DNA from 3 places in the Blastococcus goldschmidtiae genome. Region 2 is predicted to be linked to each of the others. Evidence: predicted binding sites of a transcription regulator. Region 2 holds the regulator's gene; each other region holds the start of a gene.
What was found. The regulator LexA, encoded in region 2, represses DNA repair genes until DNA is damaged. The targets are predictions, from matches to a motif close to TCGAACANNTGTTCGA.

Region 1: ruvC (crossover junction endodeoxyribonuclease RuvC) is a predicted target of LexA. The motif match lies at 1,816-1,831, and genes of this name have one in related genera.
Region 3: RM425_RS04105 (HNH endonuclease signature motif containing protein) is a predicted target of LexA. The motif match lies at 1,869-1,884, and genes of this name have one in related genera.

The regions. Positions count from the first base shown of each region.
Region 1 covers NZ_JAVREI010000009.1:110,915-121,261, forward strand. The annotation lists gene pdxS (pyridoxal 5'-phosphate synthase lyase subunit PdxS) at 1-298, shown strand, start outside; gene pdxT (pyridoxal 5'-phosphate synthase glutaminase subunit PdxT) at 295-948, shown strand; gene RM425_RS13785 (YebC/PmpR family DNA-binding transcriptional regulator) at 945-1,700, shown strand; gene ruvC (crossover junction endodeoxyribonuclease RuvC) at 1,852-2,421, shown strand; gene ruvA (Holliday junction branch migration protein RuvA) at 2,486-3,124, shown strand; gene ruvB (Holliday junction branch migration DNA helicase RuvB) at 3,121-4,245, shown strand; gene yajC (preprotein translocase subunit YajC) at 4,410-4,742, shown strand; gene secD (protein translocase subunit SecD) at 4,757-6,463, shown strand; gene secF (protein translocase subunit SecF) at 6,460-7,851, shown strand; gene RM425_RS13820 (adenine phosphoribosyltransferase) at 7,848-8,462, shown strand; gene RM425_RS13825 (RelA/SpoT family protein) at 8,557-10,347, shown strand, end outside.
Region 2 covers NZ_JAVREI010000007.1:13,109-23,455, forward strand. The annotation lists gene RM425_RS11545 (phosphatase PAP2 family protein) at 1-701, shown strand, start outside; gene RM425_RS11550 (hypothetical protein) at 673-1,749, shown strand; gene lexA (transcriptional repressor LexA) at 1,824-2,591, opposite strand; gene RM425_RS11560 (LysM peptidoglycan-binding domain-containing protein) at 2,800-3,378, shown strand; gene RM425_RS11565 (hypothetical protein) at 3,510-4,355, shown strand; gene nrdR (transcriptional regulator NrdR) at 4,814-5,296, shown strand; gene RM425_RS11575 (vitamin B12-dependent ribonucleotide reductase) at 5,441-8,323, shown strand; gene RM425_RS11580 (hypothetical protein) at 9,351-10,076, shown strand; gene RM425_RS11585 (quinone oxidoreductase family protein) at 10,110-10,347, opposite strand, start outside.
Region 3 covers NZ_JAVREI010000001.1:807,606-817,952, reverse strand. The annotation lists gene upp (uracil phosphoribosyltransferase) at 1-256, opposite strand, end outside; gene RM425_RS04105 (HNH endonuclease signature motif containing protein) at 340-1,857, opposite strand; gene deoC (deoxyribose-phosphate aldolase) at 2,209-3,219, shown strand; gene RM425_RS04095 (aldehyde dehydrogenase family protein) at 3,225-4,682, shown strand; gene RM425_RS04090 (aldehyde dehydrogenase family protein) at 4,679-5,548, shown strand; gene RM425_RS04085 (FkbM family methyltransferase) at 5,589-6,515, opposite strand; gene RM425_RS04080 (TetR/AcrR family transcriptional regulator) at 6,591-7,118, opposite strand; gene RM425_RS04075 (MFS transporter) at 7,173-8,705, shown strand; gene RM425_RS04070 (hypothetical protein) at 8,754-10,136, shown strand; gene RM425_RS04065 (DEAD/DEAH box helicase) at 10,208-10,347, opposite strand, start outside.

The DNA of each region.
Region 1 (10,347 bases), on a different contig from region 2:
CGCCGAGGTGGCGCGGCTGGGCAAGCTCCCGGTCGTGCTGTTCACCGCCGGCGGCATCGCCACCCCCGCGGACGCCGCGATGATGATGCAACTGGGCGCCGAGGGCGTCTTCGTCGGCTCCGGCATCTTCAAGTCCGGCGACCCGGCGCAGCGCGCCGCCGCGATCGTGCAGGCGACGACGTTCCACGACGACCCCGACGTGATCGCGAAGGTCTCCCGCGGGCTCGGCGAGGCGATGGTCGGGCTGAACGTGTCCACGTTGCCCGCCGACCAGCGCTTCGCCACCCGCGGCTGGTGACCGCACCCGTCATCGGGGTCCTGGCGCTGCAGGGTGACGTCCGCGAGCACCTCGCGGCGCTGCGCGACCAGGGCGCCGAGGCGGTGGCGGTGCGGCGCCCGGAGGAGCTGGTCGCCGTCGACGGGCTGGTCGTGCCCGGCGGCGAGTCGACGACGATCGTGAAGCTGGCCCACCGGTTCGGGCTGCTGGAGCCGCTGCGCGCCGCCGTGCGCGACGGTCTCCCGGCCTACGGGTCCTGCGCCGGCATGATCCTGCTCGCCGACCGGCTGCTGGACGCCCCACCGGACCAGGAGACGATCGGCGGGCTGGACGTCACCGTCCGCCGCAACGCGTTCGGCCGGCAGGCCGACAGCTTCGAGTCCGAGATCGACTTCGGGGGCCGCGGCGGCGGTCCGCTGCACGCGGTGTTCATCCGGGCCCCGTGGGTGGAGGAGGCCGGCGAGGGCGTCGACGTCCTCGGCCGGGTCGTCGGGGGAGAGGCCGACGGTAGGATCGTCGCCGTCCGCCAGGGGAACCTGGTGGCCACGAGCTTCCACCCCGAACTCACCGGGGACCGCCGGGTGCACGCGCTGTTCGTCGACATCGTCCGCCGTCGCCTGGCCGAGCAGGCCGGCGCCGAGGCCGGGAACGAGAGGGGAACGCCTTCATGAGCGGCCATTCCAAGTGGGCGACGACCAAGCACAAGAAGGCCGGGATCGACGCCAAGCGCGGCAAGCTCTTCGCCAAGCTGATCAAGAACATCGAGGTCGCCGCCCGCACCGGCGGGGGCGACCTGGCCGGCAACCCGACGCTCTACGACGCCGTCCAGAAGGCGAAGAAGAGCTCGGTGCCCAACGACAACATCGACCGCGCGGTCAAGCGCGGGTCGGGCGCAGAGGCCGGTGGGGTCGACTACCAGGGCATCACCTACGAGGGCTACGCCGCCGGTGGCGTCGCCGTCCTCATCGAGTGCCTGACCGACAACAAGAACCGCTCGGCGATGGAGGTCCGGACCGCCATGACCCGCAACGGCGGGACCATGGCGGACCCGGGCTCGGTGTCCTACCTCTTCTCCCGCAAGGGCGTCGTCGTGGTCCCGAAGGCCGGGGGCGTGGACGAGGACTCGGTGCTCCTGGCCGTGCTCGACGCGGGCGCCGAGGAGGTGCGCGACCTCGGCGACACGCTGGAGGTGGTCAGCGAGCCCGGTGACATGGTCGCCGTGCGCACCGCCCTGCAGGACGCCGGCATCGACTACGACTCGGCCGACATGGGCTTCCTGCCCAGCGTGCAGGTGGAGCTGGACGAGGACGGCGCGGGCAAGGTGTTCCGGCTCATCGACGCCCTCGAGGACCTCGACGACGTGCAGAACGTCTACGCGAACTACGAGGTCTCCGACGAGGTCATGGAGAAGATCGACGCCTGAAAGAGGACCCCGTCGCCCCCCACGCCTCGCACGCTCGGCGCGGGCCCCTGCGACGGGGCCGCCCGCTGGTGGCGTGTCTTCCGTCGGTTACGTTGTCCAGGGGCTAGCGTTCGGATCGAACAGGTGTTCGTGCGAACCTAGGAGCGTGGCCATGCGGGTGCTCGGCATCGACCCGGGGCTCACCCGGTGCGGCTGGGGGGTCGTCGACGGCCGCCCCGGTGCCCGCCCCACGGCGATCGGCGTCGGCGTGGTCCGCACGCTGGCCGAGCTGGACCTGGAGCTGCGCCTGCTCGAGGTGCACACCGCGGTGACGGCGCTGCTGCGCGAGCACCGGCCCGACGTCGTCGCCATCGAGCGGGTCTTCACCCAGAACAACAGGGGCACCGCCACGGGGACGGCGCAGGCCGCGGGGGTGGCCGCGCTGGCCGCCGCGCAGGCCGACCGGCCCGTCGCCTGGCACACGCCCAGCGAGGTCAAGGCGGCCATCTCCGGCAACGGCCGGGCCGACAAGGAGCAGGTCACCCTCATGGTCACCCGCGTGCTCGGGCTCGCCGAGGCCCCGAAGCCGGCCGACGCCGCCGACGCCCTGGCCCTGGCGGTCTGCCACGCCTGGCGCGGACCGGCCCAGCAACGGCTGCGCTCGGCCGCGCTCGCCGGAGGCCTCGGCGCCCCCGTCGTGCAGCGCACGCTGCCCCGCTGGCAGGGGGTGGCGGCCCGATGAGCACCTGGATGACCGGCGTGCCCCTACGGGGACCCAGCAGGCGTCGGTGGACAGGAGTGGCTCCGTGATCGCCTCGGTGAACGGCCGGGTGGCCGCGGTGTCGCCCGACGGCGCGGTGGTGGAGGTCGGCGGGATCGGGCTGGCGGTGCAGTGCACGCCGGGGACGATCGCCCGCCTGCAGGTGGGGGAGTCCGCCCGGCTCTCCACGAGCCTGGTCGTGCGCGAGGACTCGCTCACCCTCTACGGCTTCGCCGACGACGACGAGCGCCAGCTGTTCGAGCTGCTGCAGACCGCCAACGGCGTCGGCCCCCGGCTGGCGCAGGCCGTGCTGGCCATCCACCCGCCGCGCGAGGTGCGCCGCGCGGTGTCGACGGCCGACGTGAAGGCGCTCATGCAGGTGCCCGGCATCGGGAAGAAGGGCGCCGAGCGGCTGATCCTGGAGCTGCGCGACCGGCTCGGCTCGGTCACCACCGACACCTCGCTGGACGGTCCCGCGCCGGCCGGGCTCACCGCGGTCACGCCCGTCGCACCGTGGCGGGACCAGCTCACCTCCGCGCTGGTCGGGCTCGGCTGGTCGGGCAAGGAGGCCGAGACGGCGCTGGCTCAGCTGGCCCCCGTGGCCGACCAGCAGATCGTGGAGACCGGCTCGGTGGAGGTCGCCGTCCTGCTGCGGCAGGCGCTCCAGCTCCTGGGTAGATCGTGAGTGCGCCGTTCGACCGGGCGATGACCGGTGAGGTGGCCGGCGAGCTCGGCCAGGAGTGGGCGGTCTCGCCCCAGGCGGGGGACGAGGAGCGGGTCGTCGAGTCGGCCCTGCGGCCGCACTCGCTGCACGACTTCATCGGCCAGCCCAAGGTGGCCCGCCAGCTCGCGCTCGTGCTGGAGGGGGCGAAGCGGCGCGGACGCCCGCCGGACCACGTGCTGCTGTCGGGCCCGCCGGGGCTCGGCAAGACCAGCCTCGCGCTGATCATCGGCTCCGAGCTGGGCACCGCGGTGAAGATCACCAGCGGTCCGGCCATCGAGCGGTCCGGGGACCTCGCCGCGATGCTGTCGAACCTCGCGCCCGGCGACGTGCTCTTCATCGACGAGATCCACCGCATCGCCCGGCCGGCCGAAGAGCTGCTGTACATGGCGATGGAGGACTTCCGGGTCGACGTCGTCGTCGGGAAGGGGCCCGGCGCCACCGCGATCCCGCTGGAGATCAACCCGTTCACCCTCGTCGGGGCCACCACCCGCGCCGGACTGCTGACCGGCCCGCTGCGGGACCGGTTCGGGTTCGTCGGCCAGATGGAGTTCTACGAGCCCGCCGAGCTGCAGCTGGTGCTGGCGCGCAGCGCCGACCTGCTCGGCGTGGAGCTGACCGACGAGGGCTCGGCGGAGATCGCCGGGCGGTCGCGGGGCACCCCCCGGATCGCCAACCGGCTGCTGCGCCGGGTCCGCGACTACGCCGAGGTGGAGGCCGACGGCCGGGTCACCCGCGCCGTCGCCGAGGCCGCACTGGCCCTCTACGACGTCGACCACCTCGGGCTCGACCGGCTCGACCGGGAGGTCCTCGAGGCGCTGGTGGGCAAGTTCGGCGGCGGCCCGGTCGGGGTCGCGACCCTCGCCGTCGCCGTGGGGGAGGAGCCGCACACCGTCGAGGAGGTGTGCGAGCCGTTCCTCGTCCGCGCCGGGCTGCTCGCCCGCACGCCGCGCGGTCGCGTCGCCACGGAGGCGGCCTGGCGGCACCTGGGCCGCGCCCTGCCGCGCGGCGGGATCCCCCTCGGCCGGGTCACACCCGACCCACCGGGCGCGGGCTCGTCGTCAGAGCCGCTCTTCGACGCCTAGACTCCAGACCGCTGGCGCGCAAACTGAGAGGCCGCGGCCGTGCGCGCCCTTCCGGGTCGCCGCGCGCCGTGCACCAGATGCGCCGAGGCAACCGACGTACCCGAGCGGCCCCCCGGGCCGCACCGACCGCGGAGCAGCACGCGCGGTAGAGAGGCACACCTGTCGTGGAGTACTTCCCACTGATCATGCTCGCCCTGCTGGCGGTGCTGCTGTTCGTGCTCCCCGCACGCCAGCGCAAGGCCATGGCCGCCCGTGCCCAGGCCCTGCAGGAGTCGCTGACCGTCGGCACTCCCGTGATGACGACCAGCGGCATCCACGGCACGGTGGCCGCACTCCACGAGACCACCGCCGACCTGGAGCTCGCGCCCGGCGTCGTCGTGACGTTCGCCCGGCAGGCGATCCTGGAGATCCGCCAGCCGGCGGGCCCGGGCACCGGACTCCCCGGGGACGACGCTCCCGGCTCGGCCGGGGGACGCCCGGCCGACGGCACCCGCTGAGCCGGGGAGATCCCGTGGCCAACCGTGCGCTGCCGGCCCGCCGGTACTTCGGCGCGTTCATCCTGATCGTGGCCCTGCTCTACGGCCTGGTCTTCTTCGCCGGTACCGACCGGACGCCGCAGCTCGGGCTGGACCTGCGCGGCGGCACCACCGTCACGCTGACCGCCCGCACGCCCGACGGTGCCGCGCCCGACAGCGAGGACCTCGAGCTCGCCCGCCGGATCATCGAGCAACGGGTGAACGGCCTGGGCGTCGCCGAGGCCTCGGTCGTGACCGAGGGCGACTCGAACATCGTCATCTCCGTGCCCGGGGACGACGGCGACCAGGCACGCCAGCTGGGCGAGACGGCGCAGCTCAGGTTCCGCCCGGTGCTGAACGTCGCGCCGGCCGGCGAGGCGCCCGCCGAGGAGCCCGCGGAGCCGACCGAGGGTGCGGAGGTCACCGACGGCGCGGAGCCCACCGACGGCGCGGAGCCCACCGACGGCGCGGAGCCGACCGAGGGCGCCGAGCCCACCGACGGCGCGGAGCCCACCGACGGGGCGGAGCCCACCGAGGGCGCCGAGCCGTCCGAGGCGCCGGCCGACGAGGCGGACGAGGCCCCGGCGCGTGATCCGGACTCGCCGGCGGTCACGCAGGAAGAGGCGCAGATCGCCTTCGACGCACTGACCTGCGGCGACACGGTCGCCAGCGACACCGCCCGCCCGGACGACCACGTCGCCGCCTGCGGTGAGGACGGCGAGTTCAAGTACCTGCTCGGCCCCACGGTCGTCGAGGGCACCTCGGTGACCGACGCGTCGGCCGGTACCCGCGCGGGCACCGGTGAGTGGGTCGTCAACCTGGACTTCGACTCCGAGGGCGGCAGCGCCTGGGGTGCCTACACCGCGGCCAACATCGGCAACTCGGTGGCGATCACCCTCGACGGCCGGGTCATCTCGGCGCCGGCCATCCAGAGCGCGATCCTCGGTGGCAGCACCGAGATCACCGGCCAGTTCGACCAGGAGTCGGCCACCGAGCTGGCCAACCAGCTCAAGTACGGCGCGCTCCCGCTGAGCTTCACCCAGCAGACCGCCCAGTCGATCTCCACCGAGCTCGGTGAGGAGCAGCTGCGCGCCGGGCTCCTCGCCGGCGCGCTCGGCATCGGCCTGGTCTTCCTGTACTCGCTGCTCTACTACCGGGCGCTCGGCCTGGTGATGATCGCCAGCCTCGTGCTCTCCGGTGTCGTGGTCTACGGCGTGCTGGTGGTGCTCGGTCGGGAGATCGGGTTCACGCTCAGCCTGGCCGGCATCGCCGGCTTCATCGTCGCGCTCGGCATCACCGCGGACTCGTTCGTCGTCTACTTCGAACGGCTCAAGGACGAGATCCGCGAGGGCCGCAGCCTGCGCTCGGCCGTACCGCGGGCCTGGGTCCGCGCCCGGCGGACGATCCTGTCGGCCGACGCGGTCAGCTTCCTGGCCGCGGCGATCCTCTACGTGCTGGCCATCGGCGACGTGAAGGGCTTCGCGTTCACGCTGGGCATGTCGACGGTCCTGGACCTGGTCGTCGTCTTCCTCTTCACCCATCCGCTGATGGCGGTGCTGTCGCGCTACAAGTGGTTCGGCAGCGGCAGGGTCTCCGGCCTGGGTCAGGTCGACAGGTCCCGCCCGTCGTCCGCTCCGCGGGCCGGCCGCGACCTGGTCGGCGCCACCGCCGGTGCCACGGCGCAGAACAGGAGCACCTCATGACCCGCGACGAGCGGAACGACGGATCCGGCGTCCCCGGCTCCGAGGAGGCGGTCGTGCCGGTCGGTACCGACGCCGACGAGGCCCGGGACGCGGGTCACGCCTCCGACGAGGCGGCCGCGTCGATGGGAGACGATGCACTCGCCGACGCAGGCCTGCTCCGCGAGGGTGGCGCCGAGCAGGCGGGCCGGCCTCGCGCCTCGCTGGCGCACCGGCTCTACAACGGCGAGGCCGGGCTGGACGTGGTGGGCCGCAGCCGGCTGATCTACAAGATCACCGCCGTGATCCTGCTGCTCTCCCTCGCCGCGATGCTGTTCCGGGGCTTCAACTTCGGCATCGACTTCGCCGGCGGCAACAGCTTCCGGCTGCCCGGCACCGAGTCCGAGTTGTCGCAGATCCGCGAGGCGGCCGACGAGGCCGGGGCCGAGGTGGCCTCCGCGCAGATCGTCGGCGGTGACAGCGTCCTGCTGCGCACCGGCGCCCTGGAGAGCGACGCCGAGCGCCAGGTCGTGGAGGCCGTCGCCGAGGCCGCCGGCGTGGCCCCGAACCAGGTCAGCCCGGAGTCGGTGAGCGCCGACTGGGGCCGGAACATCACCGACCAGGCGCTCGTCGCGCTGGTCGTCTTCCTGGTCGCGGTCGTGGCGTTCCTCGCCCTGCGCTTCCAGCCCAAGATGGCCATCGGCGCGATGGCCGCCCTGGTGCACGACATCGTGGTGACCGCGGGCATCTACGCGCTGGTCGGGTTCGAGGTGACGCCGGCGACGGTGATCGGCTTCCTGACCATCCTCGGCTTCTCGCTCTACGACACCGTGGTGGTCTTCGACAAGGTCGACGAGAACGTCAAGGACCTCGAGAAGTCGGCCCGCATGACGTGGAGCGAGGCGGCCAACCTGGCCGTCAACCAGACGCTCATGCGCTCGATCAACACCTCGGTCATCGCGCTGCTGCCGGTCGCCGGGCTGCTGTTCGTCGGCGCCGGGCTGCTGGGCGTGGGGACCCTCAAGGACCTGGCGCTGGTCCTCTTCGTCGGCCTGGCCGCCGGCACGTACTCGTCGATCGTCCTCGCGACGCCGATCGTGGCCGACCTCAAGGAGCGCGAGCCCGAGGTGCAGGCGCTGCGCCGGCGGGTGCTCGCGCGCCGGTCCTCGGCGGCGCGGCAGGGAGGCGCCCCGGCCGGGCCGGTGGCCAGCGCGCGCCGTGGTCGCCGCCCGGCGGGTGGCGGCGGTACCGCTGTCGCCGAGTTGCCCGGCGAGGTGCAGGCCGACGTCGTGATCGAGTCGCCGTCGTCCGTGCGGCCCGACGCGTCCGGGAGCACGGCCGCGCCGCGTCCCGGTGCCCGGCCGCAGCGCTCCGACGGCAAGGGCCGCCCGCCGGGCAGGAAGCGCCGGTGAGCGCGGTCCCCGCCGATGAGGCGGTGCGGCAGCCGCTGGACGAGCTGATCGCCTCGCTGACCGTCGACGTGCCCGACCACCCCGAGCCGGGGGTGCTGTTCCGCGATCTGACGCCGGTGTTCGCCGACGGCCCGGCCTTCCGCCGGCTGGTCGCGGGCCTGGCCGCTCCGGAGAACGGGGATCCGCGGGCCGCGGCCCTGGCCGGTGGCGACGACGCCGGTGCCGACCACGCGGGGCCGCCGTTCGACGTCGTCGTCGGCGTGGAGGCCCGCGGATTCCTGCTCGCGGCCGCGGTCGCGCTGTCCGCCGGGGTCGGCGTGGTCCTGGTCCGCAAGGCCGGGAAGCTCCCACGCGAGCGGATCGCCGCCGACTACGTGCTCGAGTACGGCACCGCGACGCTGGAGCTGCACTCCGACTCCATCCGCCCGGGGCAGCGCGTGCTGGTGGTCGACGACGTGCTCGCCACCGGCGGCACCCTGGCCGCGGCCGTCGCCCTCGTGGAGCAGCTCGGCGGCGTGGTGACCGCGGTCTCCGTGGTGGTCGAGCTGGCGGCGCTGGGCGGCCGGCAGCGCGTCGCGCCGCACACGGTGCACGCCCTCTGGACCACCTGACCGAGGGAGGCGCCCCGCCGGCATGCGGCGGCGCCACGCCCGGCGCGGCTAGCATGGACAGGATCCTCCTCTCCTCGAACCCGCGGGAGTCGCCGTGGCCTCCGACGTAGCCGCCGACGCCGCTCCGGCGCGCCCCGGCACGCCCGGCACCACCACCGACCCGTCCCCGCCGGACGGGGCAGCGCCGGTGCCCCACCGGCCACCGTTGCCGGAGCGGCCCGCGGTGCGCCGACCGGACGACGTCGGCGCCGAACCCGGCGACGGCGACCCGGGCACCCCCCGCCGCCGCGTCCGCGACCGGCTGGCGCGCCGGATCGTGGCCGGCCAGCGCAGCCCCGTCGTCCGTCCGGTCCTCGAGCCCCTGGCCGCCCTGCACCGGCAGAGCCATCCCAAGGCCGACCTGGTCCTGCTGCAGCGGGCCTACGACGTGGCCGAGGCCGCCCACTCCGCCCAGAAGCGCAAGAGCGGCGACCCCTACATCACCCACCCGCTGGCCGTCGCGACCATCCTCGCCGGTCTCGGGATGGACACCACCACCCTCGTGGCGGCGCTGCTGCACGACACCGTCGAGGACACCGGCGTCACCCTCGACTCGATCACCGCCGACTTCGGGCCCGAGGTCGCCCACCTGGTCGACGGCGTCACCAAGATCGACAAGGTGAAGCTGGGCGACGCCGCCCAGGCCGAGACGATCCGCAAGATGATCGTCGCCATGGCCCGCGACCCGCGGGTGCTGGTCATCAAGCTCGCCGACCGGCTGCACAACATGCGCACGCTGCGCTTCCTCCCGCCCGAGAAGCAGGAGAAGAAGGCGCGCGAGACGCTGGAGATCCTCGCCCCGCTGGCCCACCGGCTCGGCATGAACACCATCAAGTGGGAGCTCGAGGACCTCGCGTTCGCCACCCTGTACCCCAAGCGCTACGACGAGATCGTGCGGCTGGTCGCCGAGCGGGCGCCGTCCCGGGACACCTACCTGGCCGAGGTCACCACGACGGTCCAGGAGCAGCTCAAGGCGGCGAAGATCGAGGCGGTCGTCACCGGCCGGCCCAAGCACTACTACTCGATCTACCAGAAGATGATCGTGCGCGGCCGCGACTTCACCGACATCTGGGACCTGGTGGGCATCCGGATCCTGGTCGATTCGGTGCGCGACTGCTACGCCGCGCTCGGCATCATGCACGCCCACTGGCAGCCGCTGCCAGGCCGCTTCAAGGACTTCGTGGCCATGCCGAAGTTCAACATGTACCAGTCGCTGCACACCACGGTGATCGGCCCGCACGGCAAGCCGGTCGAGCTGCAGATCCGCACCCACGACATGCACCGGACCGCCGACTACGGCATCGCGGCGCACTGGAAGTACAAGGAGAGCGCACGGGCCGGCGGCCGGCCCAGCGCCGGTGAGTTCGGCGCGCCGCCCAAGGTGGGCTCGCCCGACGACATGCTGTGGCTGCGCCAGCTCCTGGACTGGCAGCGGGAGGCGCAGGAGCCCGGCGAGTTCCTGGAGACGCTGCGCTACGACCTCGGTCCGCAGGAGGTCTTCGTCTTCACGCCCAAGGGCGACGTGGTGAGCCTGCCGGGGGAGTCGACGCCGGTCGACTTCGCGTTCGCGGTGCACACCGAGGTCGGCTACCGCACGATCGGCGCCCGGGTGAACGGCGCGCTGGTCTCGTTGGACCGCAAGCTGTCCAACGGCGACGTCGTGGAGATCTTCACCTCGAAGTCGCCCACCGCGGGGCCCTCCCAGGACTGGCTGTCCTTCGTCGGCTCGTCGCGGGCGCGCACGAAGATCCGCCAGTGGTTCACGAAGGAGCGTCGCGAGGACGCGGTCGAGGCGGGCAAGGAGGCGCTCACCCGCGCCATGCGCAAGGCGGGTCTGCCGCTGCAG
Region 2 (10,347 bases):
ACGCCGGCGTGCCCGAGCGCACCCGTGCGGTCTCGATCGGGCGCCCGCCGTGGTGGCTGCTGCTCCTCGCCCTGCTCGTGGCCGGCCTGGTCACCGCCGACCTGCTCGCCGGCGGGGCCCTGGAGCGGCTGGACCTGTGGGTCTCCGACGTCGTCCGCGGCTGGGGACTGCGCGACTCGGCCGCCTATCCGGTCATCTGGGCGATCACCCAGCTCGGCGGTCGAGGCACGATCCTCATCGTCCTGGCCGTGCTCGTCGGCTACCTGGCCTGGCGGCATCGCACGGGGATGCCGCTGCTGCGGGTCCTGCTCGCGCTGGGCACGCTCACCGTCGGCGTCTACGCGGTCAAGTTCGGTACCGGTCGGACCGCGCCCGGGCACCCCGACGAGCTCTTCTTCCACGTCGACGGCGCGTCGTTCCCCTCGGGGCACGTGGCCAACGCCGTCATCATGTGGGGAGTCGCCCGCTGGCTGGCCGTCGAGTACGAGATGCCTGTCCGGGTGCAGCGCGCGTTCTGGTGGCTGAGCGTCGTCGGACCGGTCGCCACCGGCGTCTCGATGGTGTCGCTGGACTTCCACTGGGTGACCGACGCGGTCGTCGGTGCCGCCGTGGGCGTGCTGCTGCTGGGCGTGGTTCATGCACTGGACGCGATCGTTCTGTCACGCTGGGTTCGTGCCCGACCAGGCCGGCAGACCGCGTAGCGGCTTCGGAGGACGGCGTGCCACCCGCGCCGTAGGGCTCGTGGTGGCGGTCCTCCTCGGCTTCTCGCTGCCCGTCGTGGGGGCGACCGTCGCCGTCGCCCAGGAGCCGGACGCTCCTGCACCGGCCGTCCGGTGCCAGATCACGGATCCCGCGCTGGCGGAGATCTCCGGGCTGGTCGACCTCGGCGAGCGCATGCTCGTCATGAACGACGGCGGGGACGCGCTCAGCGTCTCGGTGCTCGACGCCGGGTGCCAGGTGCTCGAGACGCGGACCGCCGCCGTCGACCCCTACGACCCCGAGGATCTCGCCCTGGGCGCCGACGGGACCCTCTGGCTGGCCGACGCCGGGGACAACAACTCCGTGCGCTCGACCGTCGCCCTGCTGGCGCTGCGGCCGGACGGGTCCGCGGCCGTGCACCGGCTCAGCTACCCCGACGGCGCCCACGACTCCGAGGCGCTGCTGCTCGCGCCCGACGGCACCCCGTACCTGGTCACCAAGGACGTGCTGGGGTCCAGCGGTGTGTACCGGCCCACTGGCCCGCTGTCGGCCGAGGCGGCCGTTCCGATGGAGCGGGTGGCGACGGTCAACATGACGCTCACGGGGACCCCTGGCGGCCCGGTGGGACGCGCCGGGCAACTGCTCGTCACCGGGGGAGCGGTGGCGGGCGACGGGCACGCACTGGCGTTGCGCACCTATACCGATGCCTACGTGTGGCCGCTGTCGGGCTCGGACGTCGTGGGTGCCCTGGCCGGGACCCCGGTACGGGTTCCGCTGCCCGAGTCACCCCAGGGCGAGGCGATCAGCTTCACCGGGGACGACGCGCAGCTGGTCATCGCCAGCGAAGGCGTGCCCAGCGAGGTGGTCGTGGTGCCGATCTCCGCGGTCACGCCGGCGTCCGCCGCGGCGCCGGCCGACGGCCCGGTGCCCAGCCTGACCGAGCTCACCAGCTCGGGCAGGTCGCCGGTCACCTCTGCGCTGATCGCGGCCGCCGTGGCGACCCTCGTGGTGTGGCTGGTCCCCAAGCTGCGCCGTCGCCCGCGGTCCTGAGTCGCCGCGCCTGCCGGCACCCCGCCCGGGCGACCGCCCGCTGGTGCGGCCGGTGACCCGGACGGGGCCTGGGGTCAGACCCTGCGCAACACCGAGACGACGCGGCCCAGGACCGTCGCGTCGTCGCCGGGGATCGGCTCGTAGGCCGGGTTGTGCGGCAGCAACCAGACGTGCCCGTCGCGCCGCTTGTAGGTCTTGACCGTCGCCTCGCCGTCGATCATCGCGGCGACGATCTCGCCGTTCTCCGCCGTGGGTTGCTGGCGCACGACCACCCAGTCGCCGTCGCAGATGGCGGCCTCGACCATCGAGTCGCCGACGACCTTGAGCATGAACAGGGTGCCCTCGCCGACCAGCTCGCGGGGCAGCGGGAAGACGTCCTCCACCGCCTGCTCGGCGAGGACGGGACCGCCGGCGGCGATCCGGCCGACCAGGGGCACGTACGTCGGGGCGGCGAGCGGCTCGTCGGTGCCGGCCACCGGCTCGGCGAGCGGCGCCACCGGACGCGAGGTGTCGCCCGGCAGCCGGACGTCGAGGGCGCGCGGGCGGTTGGGGTCCCGACGCAGCCAGCCCTTCTTCTGCAGGACCGAGAGCTGGTGGGCCACCGAGGAGGCCGAGGAGAGGCCGACGGCCTCGCCGATCTCGCGCACCGAGGGCGGGTAACCGCGCCGGTCGATGGAGTCCCGGATGACCTCCAACACCCGGCGCTGGCGCTGGGTCAGCCCGTCGCCGTCGGCGCCGCGGTCGGGGAAGGAGCGCACCGACGCGCTGCCGTTCTCCGTGTCCGGTCCCGACGCCGTGCTGCGCGTCCGTCGGCCGCCCGACGTCCCGCTGGTCTCCGCCACGTCTCCTCCTCGCGGGCTGCCGGTGCAGCCGTGCTGGTCGCGTCCCAGGAACCGTAGCGCCGATCACGCCTGCTTTCAAACAGGTGTTCGAAGACGGCCGTCGTGTCGGGTCGCTTCTGTCGGTGGCGTCCGGTAGACATCGCACAGACGTTCGATTCGAACAGCCGTTCGAAGACCGTGGTGGACGTGCGGGTCGGGAGGAGTGGTCGTGGGAAGTGTGGCGCAGGCCGTGGTGGAGTTCGACGAGGCGGTGCAGGCGCCGTGGCGCCCGCCGCTGGCGGGTGGAGCCGGACGACAGGGGCGGTTGCGCGCGGTGCCGGACCTGCTGCACGACCCGGCTCCCCTGGCCCGGGGTGCCGGGCGTTCAGCGGTCGGTGCTGCGGCCCACCGCGGGCACCCGGCTGCGGCACGGGTGCGCAGGCCGCATCCGGCGGGCTCGACGACGCCGCGACGACCGGCGCCGTACCGCGCCGGCGGCGACCCGCGGGTGGCGCCCGCGCTCCGGCTGACCCGGCGCGCGCGGCGGCTGGGCGTGGTGCTCGGCCTGGCGGTCGGGGTCGCCCTCGGGTCCTGGGTGGGCTCGGTCGTCGCCGGGGGCCAGGACGGCGGGCTGCGTCTGGCCGGGGAGAGCAGTGTCGTCGTGCAGCAGGGCGACACGCTCTGGTCCATCGCCGGCGCGGTCGCGGACGAGGGGGACGACCTCCGTGCCGTCATCGCCGAGATCCGGGCCCTCAATGGGCTTCCCGACGCCACCCTGGTCCCCGGTCAGCTCCTCGTCCTGCCGTGACCGGGGGGGCCACGCGCATCGGACGGCTGCGCGACAGGGCAACACCTCTCCAACCTGGGGCGACGAGTTCGTCAATGATCAGCCCGGGCGCCTTCACGCACCGTCGCGAACCGAACGCTTACGGTCATCGCGTGTCAGGTCCCACGGAGAGCCGCGCCGCTGTGTTCACCCGTTCCCCCCAGTCCGTCGAGGTCTACCAGGCGGGTACGTGGTGGCAGGGCGAACTGCTGGGTTGGCGGCACGACGCCTCGGGAACGTGCCAGATGTGGGTCCGGGTGGTCGTGGGCGGCGTCGAGGAGACGGCGTGGATCGATCTCGCCGCGCTGCGCCTGCCCGAGCGGGACCTGTCCCCGGCCACGGAGCCCAGTCGCATCGACTCCCGCGTGAAGCAGGAGCTCCCACCTGCCCAGGCGGTCTCGGCCTTGCGGGGCCGTCCGGTGAGCGGGAACGCCGACGCCACCGCCGCGCTGCCCTTGATCCGTGACGAGGCGCCGCCCCCCGCGGGGAGCGCCGCTGCCGCGGCGCCCGCCGCATCCGGGACGCGCCCGGGTGGACGCCGGCGCGCTCCGGAGGACGCGGACGTCCAGGTCGTCGTCGCCGCGCAGGTGCCGGTCCCCGCCGGTCGTCACCGGGCCCCCGGTGACGAGGGTCGGCACCGTGCGGCCGACACCGAGGTGTTCGCGGCGGTCGCCGACGAGGCGGAGCCGGTCGCGGCCGTGTCGGCGGAGGCGCGCCCCGAGGCGGAGTCGCGGCCGCAGGCCGAGTCGCGCCGCGCGACCCGTCCGCACGTCGGTGGGGGATGGGCGGTCTTCGCGCGCACGGCGCGCCCCGAGGAGTCCTTCGGCCGCCCGGAGGTCTGCACCGGCCGGATCGACGCCGAGCCGGACCTGCTGACGCGTCCGATGCGACTCGGCGACCTCGGCCCGTCCTCGGGTTCCCGGCGCCCGCGGGTGAGCGGCTCTCTCTCCGGCGTCTGACGCCACCACCGGCGCACCGCACGGCCGCCTGGCCGGCCGGCGCGTGTCCGGACCGCCATGGCGACCGTCGACCGTCGTCGCCGGACCCGAGCCGTGATCCGCGAAGGTGCACTCGGCGGTCGACCTCCCCGCTCCGCGTGCTCCGCAGGGACGGTGTCGGCCGGGTGCGGGACGGTTCGGCGCGCAGTTTTCCGGCGCGTCCCCGGGCGTGTCGTGTGACAGGTGGAGTGCCCTGTTCCTGCGGGTGACAGCCGGGTCAGAGCGGAACACGCCGACAGGGACATCGCTTGCACATCTAGTGGGGCCCGACTTAGGGTTCCACTAGATCTAGTAGTTACAGAGCTGTAAGCCGCGTCCACAGGCCGGTCCTCAGGTTCTCCCCGCGACGTCCACCGGATGTCCCCAGGAGGGTCCACAGGACGACCCGGGCGAGGAGCCGCGAAGGGAGGTGGACCGCGATGCGCTGCCCGTTCTGCCACAACCCCGACAGCCGGGTGATCGACTCGCGGGAGGCCGACGAGGGGGCCACCACCCGTCGTCGCCGTTCGTGCCCCCAGTGCGGCCGGCGGTTCACCACCGTCGAGGAGGCCGTCCTCGCCGTCGTGAAGCGCAGCGGCGTCAGCGAGCCGTTCAACCGCTCGAAGGTCGTCGCCGGCGTGCGCCGGGCCTGCCAGGGCCGGCCGGTCGACGAGGACCAGTTGGCCCTGCTCGCCCAGCAGGTCGAGGACACCATCCGCGCCACCGGCGCGGCGGAGGTCCCCGCTCACGAGGTGGGACTGGCCATCCTCGGGCCGCTGCGCGAGCTCGACGAGGTCGCCTACCTCCGCTTCGCCAGCGTCTACCGCGCCTTCACCTCGGTGGCCGACTTCGAGAAGGAGATCGCCGAGCTGAAGGCCCGCCCCGCGGGCGGTGCCGAGACCGGGCCGCCCGGCAGCTCCTGAGAACTGTCAGTACCGACCGCTAGACAGCACGTCGGGCACGTCGATCGCGGCTCTTCCCCAGCCCTCCGATCCACCACCGCGCGGCTCCACGGCGCGCACCGAGCACCACACCGAGCACCACACGACCAGGGAGAGCTCCACACCATGACCGAGACCGACGACCGCTTGGCCGGCACCCGCGCGCGGCGCACCCCGAAGGCGCCCAGCCGCAAGGGCCTCAAGATCAAGCGCGTCTTCACCACCGCCGGTGTGCACCCCTACGACGATGTGACGTGGGAGCGCCGCGACGTCGTCATGACCAACTGGCGCGACGGCTCGATCAACTTCGAGCAGCGCGGTGTCGAGTTCCCCGCCGAGTGGAGCATCAACGCCACCAACATCGTCACGACCAAGTACTTCCGCGGCGCCGTCGGCACCCCGCAGCGCGAGACCAGCCTGCGCCAGCTCATCGACCGGGTGGTGCTCACCTACGGTGCGGCAGGCCGCGAGCACGGCTACTTCGCCACCGAGGGCGACGCCGAGATCTTCGAGCACGAGCTGACCTGGATGCTCATGCACCAGTACTTCAGCTTCAACTCGCCCGTGTGGTTCAACGTCGGCACGAGCTCTCCCCAGCAGGTCAGCGCCTGCTTCATCCTCGCCGTCGACGACGAGATGGACTCGATCCTCAACTGGTACCGCGAGGAGGGTCTGATCTTCAAGGGCGGCTCCGGTGCCGGCCTCAACCTCTCCCGCATCCGCTCGTCCAAGGAGCTGCTCTCCTCCGGCGGCACGGCCTCGGGCCCGGTCAGCTTCATGCGCGGCGCCGACGCCTCCGCCGGCACCATCAAGTCCGGTGGCGCCACCCGGCGTGCGGCGAAGATGGTCGTCCTCGACATCGACCACCCCGACATCGAGGAGTTCATCGAGACCAAGGCGCGCGAGGAGGACAAGATCCGCGCGCTGCGGGACGCCGGGTACGACATGGACCTCGGCGGCAAGGACATCACCAGCGTCCAGTACCAGAACGCCAACAACTCCGTGCGCGTCTCCGACGAGTTCATGCGCGCCGTGGAGGAGGGCACCGAGTTCGGTCTCCGCGCCCGCATGGACGGCTCGGTCATCGAGACCGTCGACGCCAAGACGCTGTTCCGCAAGGTCACCCAGGCCGCCTGGGAGTGCGCCGACCCGGGCATCCAGTACGACGACACGATCAACGACTGGCACACCAACCCCGAGACGGGCCGGATCAACGCGTCCAACCCCTGCTCGGAGTACATGAGCCTGGACAACAGTTCGTGCAACCTGGCGTCGCTGAACCTCATGAAGTTCCTCAAGGCCGACGGCACCTTCGACTCGAAGAACTTCGTCAAGGCCGTCGAGCTGGTCATCACCGCGATGGACATCTCGATCTGCTTCGCCGACTTCCCGACCGACCCGATCGGTGAGACGACCCGCGCCTACCGCCAGCTGGGCATCGGCTACGCCAACCTGGGCGCGCTGCTCATGGCGACCGGCCACGCGTACGACTCGCGGGGTGGCCAGAGCCTGGCCGCGGCGATCACCTCGCTGATGACCGGCACCGCGTACCGCCGCTCGGCGGAGCTCGCCGGCATCGTCGGCGCGTACGAGGGCTTCGCCCGCAACGCCGACGCCCACGCCCGGGTCATGCGCAAGCACTCGGCGGCCAACGACGCCATCCGCCCGGTCGGTGCGGACGACGCCGACGTGCTCCGCGCGGCCACCGCGCAGTGGCAGGACTGCCTCGAGATCGGCGGCGAGAACGGCTGGCGCAACGCCCAGGCCTCGGTGCTCGCCCCGACCGGCACCATCGGCTTCATGATGGACTGCGACACGACCGGCATCGAGCCGGACTTCTCGCTGGTCAAGTTCAAGAAGCTCGTCGGTGGCGGCTCGATGCAGATCGTCAACCAGACGGTGCCGCGGGCACTGCGCAGCCTGGGCTACCAGGAGGAGCAGATCGAGGCGATCGTCGAGTACATCGCCGAGCACGGCCACGTGGTGGACGCGCCGACCCTGCGCCCCGAGCACTACGAGGTGTTCGACTGCGCGATGGGCGAGCGCGCCATCTCCCCGATGGGCCACGTCCGCATGATGGCCGCGGTGCAGCCCTTCATCTCCGGCGCGATCAGCAAGACGGTCAACATGCCGGAGACGGCGACCATCGAGGACGTCGAGAAGATTTACTTCGAGGGCTGGAAGGTCGGCCTCAAGGCGCTGGCCATCTACCGGGACAACTGCAAGGTCGGCCAGCCGCTGTCCGGTGGCAAGGGCAAGAACGACGGCACCAAGGAGGAGGTCGCGGTCGCGGCGGCGGCCCCGACGGCGCTCTCGCACCCGGTGCGCAAGCGGCTGCCCAAGAAGCGGACGAGCGTCACGACCTCGTTCAGCGTCGCCGGCGCCGAGGGCTACATGACCGCCGGCATGTACGAGGACGGCAGCCTCGGTGAGGTGTTCCTGAAGCTCGGCAAGCAGGGCTCGACCCTGGCCGGTGTCATGGACGCCTTCTCGATCGGCATCTCGCTGGCCCTGCAGCACGGTGTGCCGCTGGAGACCTACATCTCCAAGTTCACCAACATGCGTTTCGAGCCGGCCGGCATGACCGACGACCCGGACATCCGGATCGCCCAGTCGGTGATGGACTACATCTTCCGCCGCCTGGCGCTGGACCACCTGCCCGTCGAGAAGCGGGCCGGCCTCGGCATCTTCACCGCCGAGGAGCGGGCCGCGCAGGTGTCCGGCTCCTACGGCACCTCGGCCAGCACCCCGGCCGTCACCGAGGAGGAGGAGGTCGACCTGGAGCAGTTGCGTGGCTCCGCGCCGATCGAGACCGCCAAGGTGGAGGAGAAGGTCACCCCGGAGGGTCCGAAGTCGGTCAAGGAGGCCCACTCCTCGGCCGAGCTCCTCGAGCTGGTCACCGGCACCGCCACCGACGCGCCGCTGTGCATGACCTGCGGCACGAAGATGCGCCCGGCCGGCAGCTGTTACGTCTGCGAGGGCTGCGGCTCCACCAGCGGCTGCAGCTGATGTGAACGGCCAGGGAATGTTCCTGCTGGCGTGGACAGAGATGTCTCAGGTCCGGACACCCATGTTCCGGAGTTGGCCAGCGGGACATTCCCTTGCTTTCTTGGCCCGTCAACCGGCCCGGTTCCTCGTCGAGGGCCGGGCTGTTGGCGTCCGGCGAGGTGATGCAGGTGCCCGCACCGAGGTCGCAAGTTGCTGGCGTCCCTGGTCACAAGACTTCTACGCCCCCGGCGTAGTCGGTGACGGCCGCTTCATCAGCGTGCCGACACGCCCCACCATCGTCTCCGACCGGAACGATGAAACGACGACGCCCCCCGGTTGCCGCCGGAGGGCGTCGTCACAGACCACCCTGGGAGGGGCGGGCCTGCGGTGTGTGTAGACACAGCAGTCTGTCTCTCCCGGTGGTGGTACACAACCACCGGAAAGGAGAGTGTTTCGTGAAACGAAACACCCGTCAGACGGGCTCCAAGGCGGCTACAGCAGCCGGCAAGGTGCTCGCCAAACGAAAGAGCACGAAGTCCGAGAAGGCCGCTGCGGCGTCTGCGCTCTCGCAGGCTCCAAAGCGGCGGAAGTAGCCCGCCATGGGGCCCCACAACTGGGTCTTGACGGTCATCCGCTGCACACGACACCGCAAGGATTGCCCGACGATCTGCGTACGCGTTGAAGACGAGGTCCCTGGACCTCTGCGCTGCACGCCGGGCGGTGGGAGCGCCGGCGGGGGCAGTGGTGACGCGAACCAGATGGATTGTCCGTGTAGCGGGCGGTTCGATACATCGGACATCGGCCGCCGTGTTGCGGACGCGCTCCGACGCGGCAGGGGTGAGTGGATCCGCCGTGGTGCCGTGGTGATCGAGATCTGATCCAGGCGCCAAGGGGTTGGGCAGGGCGGCAGCCTGCCCAACCCCTCGGTGACTCAACGGCACATACGTGTGCGTCGGTCACGAGGGTGCAGCACCGTTCGCCTGCCGCTCGGTACGGCTCGAAGGGCGACCTCCGCTGAATCGTCAGCGTCGGCACTTACTGTCGCGGCATGACATTCGACGACGCGGGCTCCGAGCTGCTCTGGGAGACGAGACGGGTCGGGCGGCCCGTCGGTACGCATTTCTCAGCGGGCGGCTCCAGCCCGCTCGCGCGTGCTGACGACACCAACAAGCTGGAGACGCACGCAGTCCTGGGTGACGTCGTCGACGAGGACGATGGGCCCGACGACTCGAATGTGGCGCTTGCCGTCGGGCTCGGGGCCCTGCTGACCCTCGGAGCGCTGGGCGCGGCGCGCCTTGTGCAGGGCTGGTGGACGAGTCGACCGGCGACGGAGGAGAAGTCTGCTGAGGCGGGAGATGTCAACGGAGCCGCTACGTCCGAAGGGGACACGACATCTGTGGCGGCGTTCGCGACCGAGGTCGAGGTTGCCCTCGAGCAGCACCGGACGGAGATGTGCAGCGCGGAGGCGCAGCGCCGCATCGTCGACATCATGCTGGCGGCGGCCGTCATCGCGGAAAACGTGAGAGCCCTCTCGGACGCCGAGCTCGACGACGACGCACACTCGAAGCTGAAGAACGCCCTTGCCGAACTGGCGGCTCCGGACGTCGCGGACGGCATCAACCGAGCGCTCGCGGCAGACCCGTCCCTGCTCGACGACCGAACGTCGGGTCGTGTCGTGGAGCTCTTCGGGGGAGGACGCACCGTCGACGGGAGGTACGTGCCGCTGCGCAGCGACCGAGTCGCCGAGGTGCTAACGCTGCCCCGGGTTGCCTGACCACGCTTCTTCCGCGAGGAGCGGGGTTGTCCTTCACGCGAGGTCCGGCGGGACGGCCGTGGGGGTGAGGACGACGCGTCCGATCGCCCGCCGGCTCTCGATGTACTCGTGCGCGGCGGCGGCCTCGGCGAGCGGGAAGGTGCGGTCGACGAGAACGGTGAGCCGGCCGGCGGCGACGTCGTCCACCAGGTCCTGCACCATCGTCTGCACCCGCGGTGTCGTGATCTCCCCGCCCAGGTAGACGCCGGTCAGCGACTGGTTCTGCCGGCCC
Region 3 (10,347 bases), on a different contig from region 2:
CGGTGTCGGCCATGCCGAGGCCGGCACGCAGCACGGGCACGATCAGCGGCGGTGCGGCCAGGCGGTAGCCGGTGGTGTCGACGACCGGCGTCCGGATCGGCTCCTCGGCGACGGTCAGCTCGCGCGTGGCCTCGTAGACCAGCATCTGGGTGAGCTCGCGGAGCGCGGCGCGGAAGGCGGCGTTGTCGGTGCGCTCGTCGCGCATCCGGCTCAGCCGGGCTCGGGCCAGCGGGTGGTCGACGACGGTGAGCTGCACGGCAGGAACGGTAGCGGCCCCGCTGGCAACCCCGGCAGGCCCGCCCGGGACGCTCGGACGCCTTCCTACGGCGCCGCCACCTCTCACGCGGCCTGGAGTGGGCGTCCCCGCGCTTCGGCGGCCAGACGGCGCTGGAGATCGCGGTTGGCCAGCAGTACCCAGACGACGTGGGCGAGATCCATCCGCTCACCGTTCACGTGCATCGCCGACGTCAGCCCGGGCGCTCCGCCGGGGAACAGCAATCCGGTCAGATCGCCGGCCGCGGCCTCGCTCGGCTCACCCGCCGCTGCTCGGCCGTCGACATCGACCGTCGGCCGGCGGGCCGCCAGCTCGTCGATCGGCGCCACGCCGACGAAAGCCCCGCCCACGGTGTCCGAACCGCTCCCCGCCCCGGCCACCCCCTCGACGAAGGCAGCATCGGCGGCGCCCCACACGCGGCGTCCGTCCGGGGTCAGCACGACGAGACGCCCCGCCCGCCGCGACATGACGAGGTCCTGGTCGTGCACCTGTCCGTGGTCGACGTCGCAGAGCAGCACGAGATTGTCGATGTCGGTGCCGCCACCGAACAGCCAGTGCCGCATGTGGTGGGCGTGCAGCCGTTCGATCCGCGTCTCGGTGCACCCCGGCCGGGCGCATCCACCGTCCCGCCGCAACAGCGCGCGCCGCTGCGGCCGGGTGGCGAGCCGGCGGGAGCGGCCGACGCCGAGGACCTCGCGGTCCCGTTCGAGCATCGCGACGACCGTCGCCCCGCAGAGCATCCGCCGGACCTGCGACGCGTGCAGGGCCGGACCGTTCTCGAGGTAGGCCTGTCCGGCCGCGGCGTCGTCGGCCAGCACGGCGGCATCGACGTGCACGACGACCTCCCGGCGGGGTGGGTCGCCCGGCCGCCGGTCGAGATGATGCCCGGCTCTGGCCAGTCCCGCGACGGCGGCACAGCGCCGGGCGGCCGTGCGCTCGCGGGCGCAGGCGATCTCCTCGCGCTCCGGCGATTCCGCATGATCGTCCCGGCCGGGGGGCACGCCGCCCACAGCCTCGCGCTTCGCCGCGGAACGGTCGCGCCGGGCCGCGGCCTCGGCCCTCGACTCGACCGCGGCGAGGAAGTCGGCCCCGTCGTCGGGCCCCAGACGCATGCGGACGACGAGCATCCCGTCGTCGTCCCACCAGTGCTGGAACTGCTGCTTCACCGCGACGGTGACGTCGTCGACCCGGTCGCTCCGTCGCCAGGCGCGCACCACGCGCTCGACCTGGGAGGCGGTGGCTTCGATCGCCAGGTCCAGGAGCATCTGCTCGGTCTCGGCTTCGGCGACGCGGGTGAGGGCGCGCACCTTCGAATAGGACAGGCGCCCCTCCGCGAAGGCGGCGGACAGCAGGGGGAGATCGGCAAGCGCGCGGGCGACGCGGACGTGCTCCCGGGCGGTGCCGGGCGCCATGCCGCACTGCCAGGCGAGCCAGTGGGCGCAGGAGACGATGCCGTGCGCGTGCCAGCCCTCCCGTCGGTCGAACTCCGCGACCAGCCGCAGCCAGGCGGCCGTCGCGGCAGCGAGCCGCACGGCACCGGCGGTGATCTCGCACGCCAGATCGGGCAGGGACGTCTCGGGCACCAGGATCTCCTTCGAACGTGTGATCGAAGACTAGGGCGGAGGTCCGACACTTCCGGTCGCCGAGCAGATCAGGGAAGGGCAGGGCGGCCGTCCGTGACGTTCCCGCGGGAACGCTCACGGGGCGGCGGTAGCGGTGGCCGGGAAGAGCCTGCCTGCGCGTTCCCGCGGGAACGCCTCCGCGCACCTGGGTGACGGCAGCACCCGGAGGGGGCTGCCTCTCCCGCACGAGCCGGATCCGTCGCGTCATCGGACGTCGTGCCCGGACGTGGCACTCCTCCCGGCCGGGCGCACCGCATCCCTCCGGGTGAGGCCGTCCCATGTCTTGGGACGGACAGGGGGAGAATGGCCGGCATGACCCACGTGCTCGACCCCGACGCCCTGTCGGACGACGCCCGGGCGCTGTCCGTGCCGCTGCCCCCGTACCGCGACGTCACCCGCTCCGACGCCAGCTTCCGCGCCTTCCTGCACGGCCTGCCCGGCGTCGACCAGGTGGGCGCCGAGGCACGCGTGGCCCAGCTCGGCACCCGCTCGATCAAGACCACGTCCAAGGCGTGGGCGATCGACACCGCGATCTCGATGGTCGACCTCACCACGCTCGAGGGCGCCGACACCCCCGGCAAGGTGCGCAGCCTCGCCGCCAAGGCCCGGCGGCCCGACCCCACCGACGCGACCTGCCCGCGGGTCGCCGCCGTCTGCGTCTACGGCGACCTCGCCGGGGTCGCCCGCGAGGCGCTCGGCGACAGCGGCGTGCACGTCGCCGCCGTCGCCACCGCCTTCCCCAGCGGGCGGGCCAGCCGGGCGGTGAAGCTCGCCGACGTGCGCGACGCGGTGGAGAACGGCGCCGACGAGATCGACATGGTCATCGACCGCGGCGCCTTCCTGGCCGGCCGCTACCTCGACGTCTACGAGGAGATCGTCGCCGTCAAGGAGGCCTGTTCCTCACCCGGCCGCACCCCCGCCCACCTCAAGGTCATCCTCGAGACCGGCGAGCTGGTCACCCTGGACAACGTCCGCCGCGCCAGCTGGATCGCGATGCTCGCCGGGGGCGACTTCATCAAGACCTCCACCGGCAAGGTCAGCCCGGCGGCGACCCTCCCCGTCGGCCTGGTCATGCTCGAGGCGGTCCGCGACTTCCGCGCCGCCACCGGTCGGCAGATCGGCTTCAAGCCCGCCGGCGGCATCCGGACGACCAAGGACGCGATCAAGCACCTCGTGCTGATCAACGAGACCGTCGGTCCGGACTGGCTGCACGCCGACTGGTTCCGCTTCGGCGCCTCCAGCCTGCTCAACGACCTCCTGCTGCAGCGCCAGAAGCTGCGCACCGGCCACTACTCCGGCCCCGACTACGTCACGGTGGACTGACAGCGATGACCAGCAGCACGACGACCCCCTTCGAGTACGCCCCCGCCCCCGAATCCCGGTCGATCGTCGACATCGCGCCGTCCTACGGCCTGTTCATCGACGGCGAGTTCGTCGACGGCACCGGCGAGTCCTTCAAGACGGTCAACCCGGCCACCGAGGAGGTCCTCACCGAGGTCTCGGTCGCGAGCGCGGCCGACGTCGACCGCGCGGTCCGCGCCGCCCGCCGGGCGTTCGAGAAGACCTGGGGCCCGATGCGGCCGGCCGACCGCGGCAAGTACCTGTTCCGCATCGCCCGCCTGCTCCAGGAGCGCGCCCGGGAGTTCGCCGTCCTGGAGTCGCTGGACAACGGCAAGCCGATCCGCGAGTCCCGCGACGTCGACGTCCCGCTGGCCGCGGCCCATTTCTTCTACTACGCCGGATGGGCCGACAAGCTCGACCACGTCGGGCTCGGCACCCGGCCCCGCCCGCTCGGCGTCGCCGGGCAGGTCATCCCCTGGAACTTCCCTCTGCTCATGCTCGCGTGGAAGGTGGCGCCGGCCCTGGCCGCCGGCAACACCGTCGTCCTCAAGCCGGCCGAGACCACGCCCCTGACGGCGCTGCTGTTCGCCGAGGTCTGCCGGCAGGCCGACCTCCCTGCCGGCGTGGTCAACATCGTCACCGGCGCCGGCGACACCGGCCGGGCGGTCGTCGAGCACGACGACGTCGACAAGGTGGCGTTCACCGGCTCCACGGACGTCGGCCGCTCCATCGCCCGGGCCGTCGCGGGGACAGCCAAGTTGCTGACCCTCGAGCTCGGCGGCAAGGCGGCGAACATCGTGTTCGACGACGCCCCGATCGATCAGGCCGTCGAGGGCATCGTGCAGGGCATCTTCTTCAACCAGGGCCACGTCTGCTGCGCGGGCTCCCGGCTGCTGGTGCAGGAGTCGATCCACGACGAGGTCATCGCCAGCCTCCAGCGGCGCATCGGCACGCTGCGCGTCGGCGACCCGCTGGACAAGAACACCGACATCGGCGCGATCAACAGCGCCGAGCAACTGGCCCGCATCCGCGAGCTGTCCGACATCGGCGAGGCCGAGGGGGCCACCCGCTGGCAGCCCAGATGCGAGCTGCCCGACCGCGGCTACTGGTTCCCGCCGACGGTCTTCACCGACGTCTCCCCCGCCCACCGCATCGCCCGCGACGAGGTGTTCGGCCCGGTCCTGTCGGTGCTGACGTTCCGGACGCCCGACGAGGCGGTGGCCAAGGCCAACAACACCACCTACGGGCTCTCGGCCGGCATCTGGAGCGAGAAGGGGTCGCGGATCCTGAAGATCGCGGACCAGCTGCGCGCCGGCGTCGTGTGGGCCAACACGTTCAACAAGTTCGACCCGACGTCGCCCTTCGGCGGCTACAAGCAGTCCGGCTACGGCCGCGAGGGCGGCCGCCACGGCCTGGCGGCCTACCTGAGGGGTGCAGACCAGTGAGCAGCGACCGTCTCGCCGTCCGGAAGACCTACAAGCTCTACGTCGGCGGGGCCTTCCCGCGGTCGGAGTCCGGCCGCACCTACGAGGTGACGGACGCCAAGGGGCACTTCCTGGCCAACGCCGCGTGGGCCAGCCGCAAGGACGCCCGCGACGCCGTCGTCGCCGCCCGCGCCGCGTTCCCGAAGTGGGCCGCCGCGACCGCCTACAACCGCGGCCAGGTGCTCTACCGCGTCGCCGAGGTGATGGAGGGCCGGCACGTCCAGTTCTGCGAGGAGGTCGCGCTGGGCGAGGGCCTCTCGGCGTCCAAGGCCCGGGCGGCCGTGGACGCCGCCATCGACCGCTGGGTCTGGTACGCCGGCTGGACGGACAAGCTGGCCGCCGTGCTCGGCGGGGCGAACCCGGTCGCCGGCCCCTACTTCGACTTCTCCACCCCGGAGCCGACCGGCGTGGTCGCCGTCCTGGCCCCGCAGCAGTCCTCGCTGCTCGGGCTGGTCAGCGTCCTGGCCCCGGTGCTCGCCACCGGCAACACCGCCGTCGTCGTCACGTCGAAGGAGCGCCCGCTGCCAGCGGTCACGCTCGCCGAGGTGCTGGCCACCAGCGACGTCCCGGGCGGGGTGGCCAACCTGCTCACCGGTGACGCGGCGGAGCTGGGCACCTGGCTGGCCGAGCACGCCGACGTCGACGCGGTCGACCTCACCGGCGCCCCGGCGAACCGGGCCATGGAGTTCGAGCGCGAGGCCGCCGGCACCATCAAGCGGGTCGTGCGCCCCCCGCTCGCGGAGCCGGACTGGACCGCCGACCCCGGTCTGACCCGGATGACCCCGTTCCTCGAGACCAAGACGGTCTGGCACCCGATCGGGCTCTGACGCCGTGGTCGATGCCACTGTCTCGGGCCTGCGCCGGTCGTCAGCTGTCCGGCCTGAACAGTTCGTTGTGGTCGAACGCGAACCCGGTTGTGCGGTACCCGAGCTCGGCCAGCAGGTTCCGCAGCTGCTCGTCGGAGGCAGGTGCCCGGCCGATGGAGTTCTCCTTGATCTCGACGTAGACCGCACGGGGCCGTAGTCGGGCGAGGGTGGTCCGCATGCCGATCAGGGCTGCGGCTTCGTGTCCTTCGACATCCAGCTTCACCACGTCCAGTCGCGGTAGCGGCCCGCCGGGGCGGGCGGCCGCCCAGTCGTCGAACCTGATGGCGGAGACCTGTCCGACCTGCTGCCCACTGCCGTGCAGGGAACGCACTCCGGCGTCGGCAACGGAATAGCGTTCATCGGCGAACAGCGGCAGCCGCCCTGGCACGTCGCTGCACGCAGCCTCGACGACCTCGACGTCGAGCCCGTTGCGAACGGCGGCGGCCCGCAGCTTCGCAGTCGAGTCGGCGGCCGGCTCGAAGGCCAGCACCGAACCTCCGCCGAGGCGAGCCAGCCGACGGGCGATGGCGAGTGCGTGCACGCCGATGTGCGCGCCCACGTCGGCCACGACATCTCCAGGGCGCAGATCGGTGAGCACGTGACCGATGAAGCTGGGCTCGTAGACGCCGGTGTAGAACAAGATCGCCTGCAGGTTGTCCCGCAGGTCCAGCTCCAGCGCCAGGCCTCCGCGGCGGACCCGCACCGTCGGGTTCCCCGACCAGCGTTCCGGGACCTTGGTCAGACCGGGATTCTCCGCGCGCAACCGTGGCGAGATGCGCCGCACCGTCGTGGCGTAGCTGCGCGGTGCCCGAGCTGCGACCCGCAGCGCCATAGCGGCGGCCAGTCGGGCAGGGCGGGGACCGATCAGCCGCTCGGCCACGAAGAGACTGCGCCAGATCAGTCGGGTCACCGGCGGGTCGACGAACACCGTTGCAGCTTCGCGGGTGGCACAGGCGCCCGCGAGGGGATCGGTTCCCGATTCCTGGCGGAGGGCGGCTGAACCTCAGTCGCCGCGGACCAGCCGCTCCAGCAGGGCCTGGAGCGGCGCCAGGCCCGAACGCGCGGGGAGCCCCGTCAGCGTCTCGAGGAACAACCCGTCGCCGACGAGCAGGACCAGACGCGCGATGACCGGGTCCGGGATGCGCTCCCCGAGCGCCCCGGCCCACGCCCGGTCGGCCTCCTCGAGCACCGCCCGGGCGGTCGGCTGCCCCGCACCGGCCAACCGCAGCACGGCTCGGCTGGTACGGGTCAGTGCTGCCGGCGACCCGCTCGACGACGAGCTGAGCCAGTAGGCCACCGGGCCCTCGGGAGCCGACCGCAGCGCCGCGACGTCCTCGGCGACCTGCTCGCGCAGCCGGTCGGCGAGACCGTCGATGAGCGTGTCCTTGCTCGGGAAGTGGTACAGCAGGCCGCCCTTGGACACCTCGGCGGCCGCCGCCACCGCGTCGAGCGTGACCGCGACGCCGACGTCGTCGACGAGCAGGTGCTCGAAGGCGTCGAGGACGCGCTCTCGGTTCGATGGTCGCGCCATACGAGTTACTATACCGTCTGGACGGTATTTGACCGCAGAACAGGACGAGGACGCATGAGCACCGCCCCCACGGCACACGAGGCCGAGCGCACCACACCTCTCGCCGGACGGCGGGAGTGGCTGGGCCTGGTCGTGCTGATGCTGCCGGTCCTGCTCATCTCGATCGACGGCACGGTGCTCACCTTCGCCGTGCCCTCGATCACCCGGGCCCTGGCCCCCAGCGGCACCGAGCTGCTGTGGGCGGTCGACATCTACCCCCTGCTGCTGGCCGGGCTCCTGGTGACCGCCGGCAGCCTGGGTGACCGGTTCGGCCGCCGCCGCCTGCTGCTGCTGGGTGCCGTCGGCTTCGGCGTCGCGTCGGTGCTGGCCGCGTACGCCCCCGACGTCCGCTGGCTCATCGCCGCCCGCGCGCTCCAAGGCGTGTTCGGCGCGGCTCTCATGCCGTCGACCCTTTCCCTGCTGCGCAACCTGTTCCTGGACCAGCAGCAGCGGCGGCTGGCGATCGCCGTGTGGGCCTCCGGCTTCGCCGGCGGTGCCGCGCTCGGCCCCGTCGTGGGCGACGCGCTGCTCGAGCACTTCTGGTGGGGCTCGGTCTTCCTGGTCAACGTGCCGGTGCTGGCCGTACTGCTCCTGGCCGCCCGCGTGCTGCCCGAGTCGAAAGACCCCTCCCCGGGGCGGCTGGACCTGGTCAGCGTCGTGCTGTCACTGACCACGATGCTGCCGCTGGTCTACGCCATCACGTCGCTGGCGAGCGGGTCGCCCGGACTCCTGGCCGCCGCAGCGGCGGCGCTCGGCCTCGGCAGCGGCATCGGCTTCGTCCGCCGGCAGCTGAGCCGGTCCGACCCCCTGCTGGACCTCTCGCTGTTCAGCTCGCGGGTCGTCACCGCGGCCATCAGCGCCAACCTGCTCAGCATCGCCGCGCTCTCCGGGCTCCTGCTCCTCGCCTCGCAGTACCTGCAGCTCGTCCTCGGTCGCAGCCCGATGGACGCCGGCCTCCTCCTGGTGCCCGGGCTGGCCGCCTCGGTGCTGGGCGGGCTGGCCGCCGTGCCGCTGGCGCGGCGGTTCGCGGTCCGCCGGCTCGTCGTCATGGGCCTACTGCTCGGCGTCGCCGGCTACGCCGTCGCCACCCGGCTGGGCACCGGGACGTCACCCGGTCTCGTGGTGCTCGCATTCGGCCTGGTCGCGGCCGGCGCCGGGCTCGCCGAGACGCTGACGAACGACGCCATCCTCACCGCCGCGCCCCCGGAACGGGCCGGGCAGGCCAGTGCCGTCAGCGAGACGGCCTACGAGTTGGGCACCGGGCTGGGCGTCGCCGTCCTGGGCAGCGTGCTCGGCGCCGTCTACGCCGCCCGCCTGGTCCTCCCCGCCGGTCTGGACGCCGCCGAGCGGGAGGCCGCCGGCACCCTCGGCGGCGCCTTCGACCTGGCCGACCGGCTGCCCGCCGACCCGGCGGCCGCGCTCACCGAGAACGCCCGGGAGGCCTTCACCGCGGGCATGGACCTCACCGCCGGCATCGGGGTGGGCGTCATGCTCGCCGCCGCCGCGCTGGTGGCCCTGGTCTGGCGCACTCCCCCCGCGGACGCCTGAGCCGAAAGGGGAGGGAGGGCGGGCCCGCCCATCTGGCAGAGTCTCCCCGTGGCCAGGCCCAGCATCGTTCCCATCGCTCTCACCCTCGACGACCGCACGGGCTACACGCTGTGGGCTCCTCCGTGGGAGGAGGACGGCGAGGAGTGGCAGGCCTTCCTCGGCACCACGGTCGAGGTCCGCGCCGACATCAACGACGACGACCCGGAGAACCCGGTGCCCACCGCCGTCGTCCACCTCTTCCCCTCCCCCGCGGCCCTCGCGTCGTTCTGCCGCTCCAGCACCGATCACGACCTCGCCGACCACCCGGTGTGGCCCGTGGTGGCGGGACTGGGCGCCGCCGACCTGACCCCGGACGACGACCACCGCTACGACCTCGACGGCGTCTACGACGTCGCCGCCGAGAACCCCGACCGCTGGGCGGTCGAGGAGCTGGCGGCCACGATCGACATCGTCAGCCGGCTGGCCGAGTGCCTCGATACGGCCGACGAGGACGACGAGGACCTGGACGACGACGAGACCGAGTTCGAGGCCGTCGCCGAGCTGGTGGCCAAGCCCGAGATCGGCTCGCTCGGGCTGGGCGCCGAGGCGTTCGTCGGCCGCTCCGGCGAGAACGCGTGGGCGGGCGTCGGCAGCGCGCTCGACGACCTGTGGGAGGACGTCGTCGAGGAGCTCGGCGAGCACCTGGACTGGACGGGCGCGGGCACCGCGGCCGCCGCCGACTTCCCGTCGGCCTCGGAGGCCGCCCCGATCGCCGTGGACGACGACGAGGACGACGCCATCGAGCCGGTCGACGTCCGCGGTACCGGCCCGGCCGCCGGCGTGCGGACCATCGCCGGTGGCGGCGGCCGGCTGCCCCACGCCCCCGCCGCGGTCGCCGCGGCGGCGGAGTTCTGGGAGGCCGTCGGCATCCTCCCGGTGGAGGTCGTCGTGCCCGACGGCGCCGGGATCACGCTGCGCTGCTACGTCGACGACGTCGCCCGGTTCCTGGGGCGCGACGGCGAGGTCTTCCTGTTCGACACCCCGGCCGAGCTGAGCCGGTTCTGCGCCGGCGACGAGCGCCACGACCTCAGCGAGATCGCCTCCTGGCCCGAGGTCGCCGACACCGACACCCCGCCGCTCCCGGCCGAGCAGGACCGCTACGACCTGGCCGGGCTGGCGGAGGTGCTCGGCGAGGTGGCCGACGGCGCCGCCGGGCTGGTCAGCTACGCCGCCCTCGGGCAGCCGGTCGAGGGCGTGCGCGACCTCGCCGAGTACGGGCAGCTGCCGCGGGTCGAGGAGCTGCTCTCCCCCACCGCGCCCCTGGGCCGGGCCGTGGCGGTGGGTGAGCAGCGGCCGGACACCGCGTTGCGCCAGGAGGACGCCGCCGCCGTCCGCCCCGCCTGGGACGAGATCGTCGGGCTGATCAGCGGGAGGCTCGTCTTCCGCGACTGACGGCGCCGGACGACGGAGCGGCCGGCCCCGGGGAGACCCCGGGACCGGCCGCTCGGCCGTTCAGTTACCGCTCAGCTGCCGTAGCGGGTGGGACGGCCGGGCCGCCCACCGGAGCGACCGCGGTCGCCGTAGGAGCGCTCGCCGGACGACGAACGCTCACCGCCGCCGTAGGACCGCTCGCCCGCGGGCCGCTCGCCGGCGGGCCGGGGAC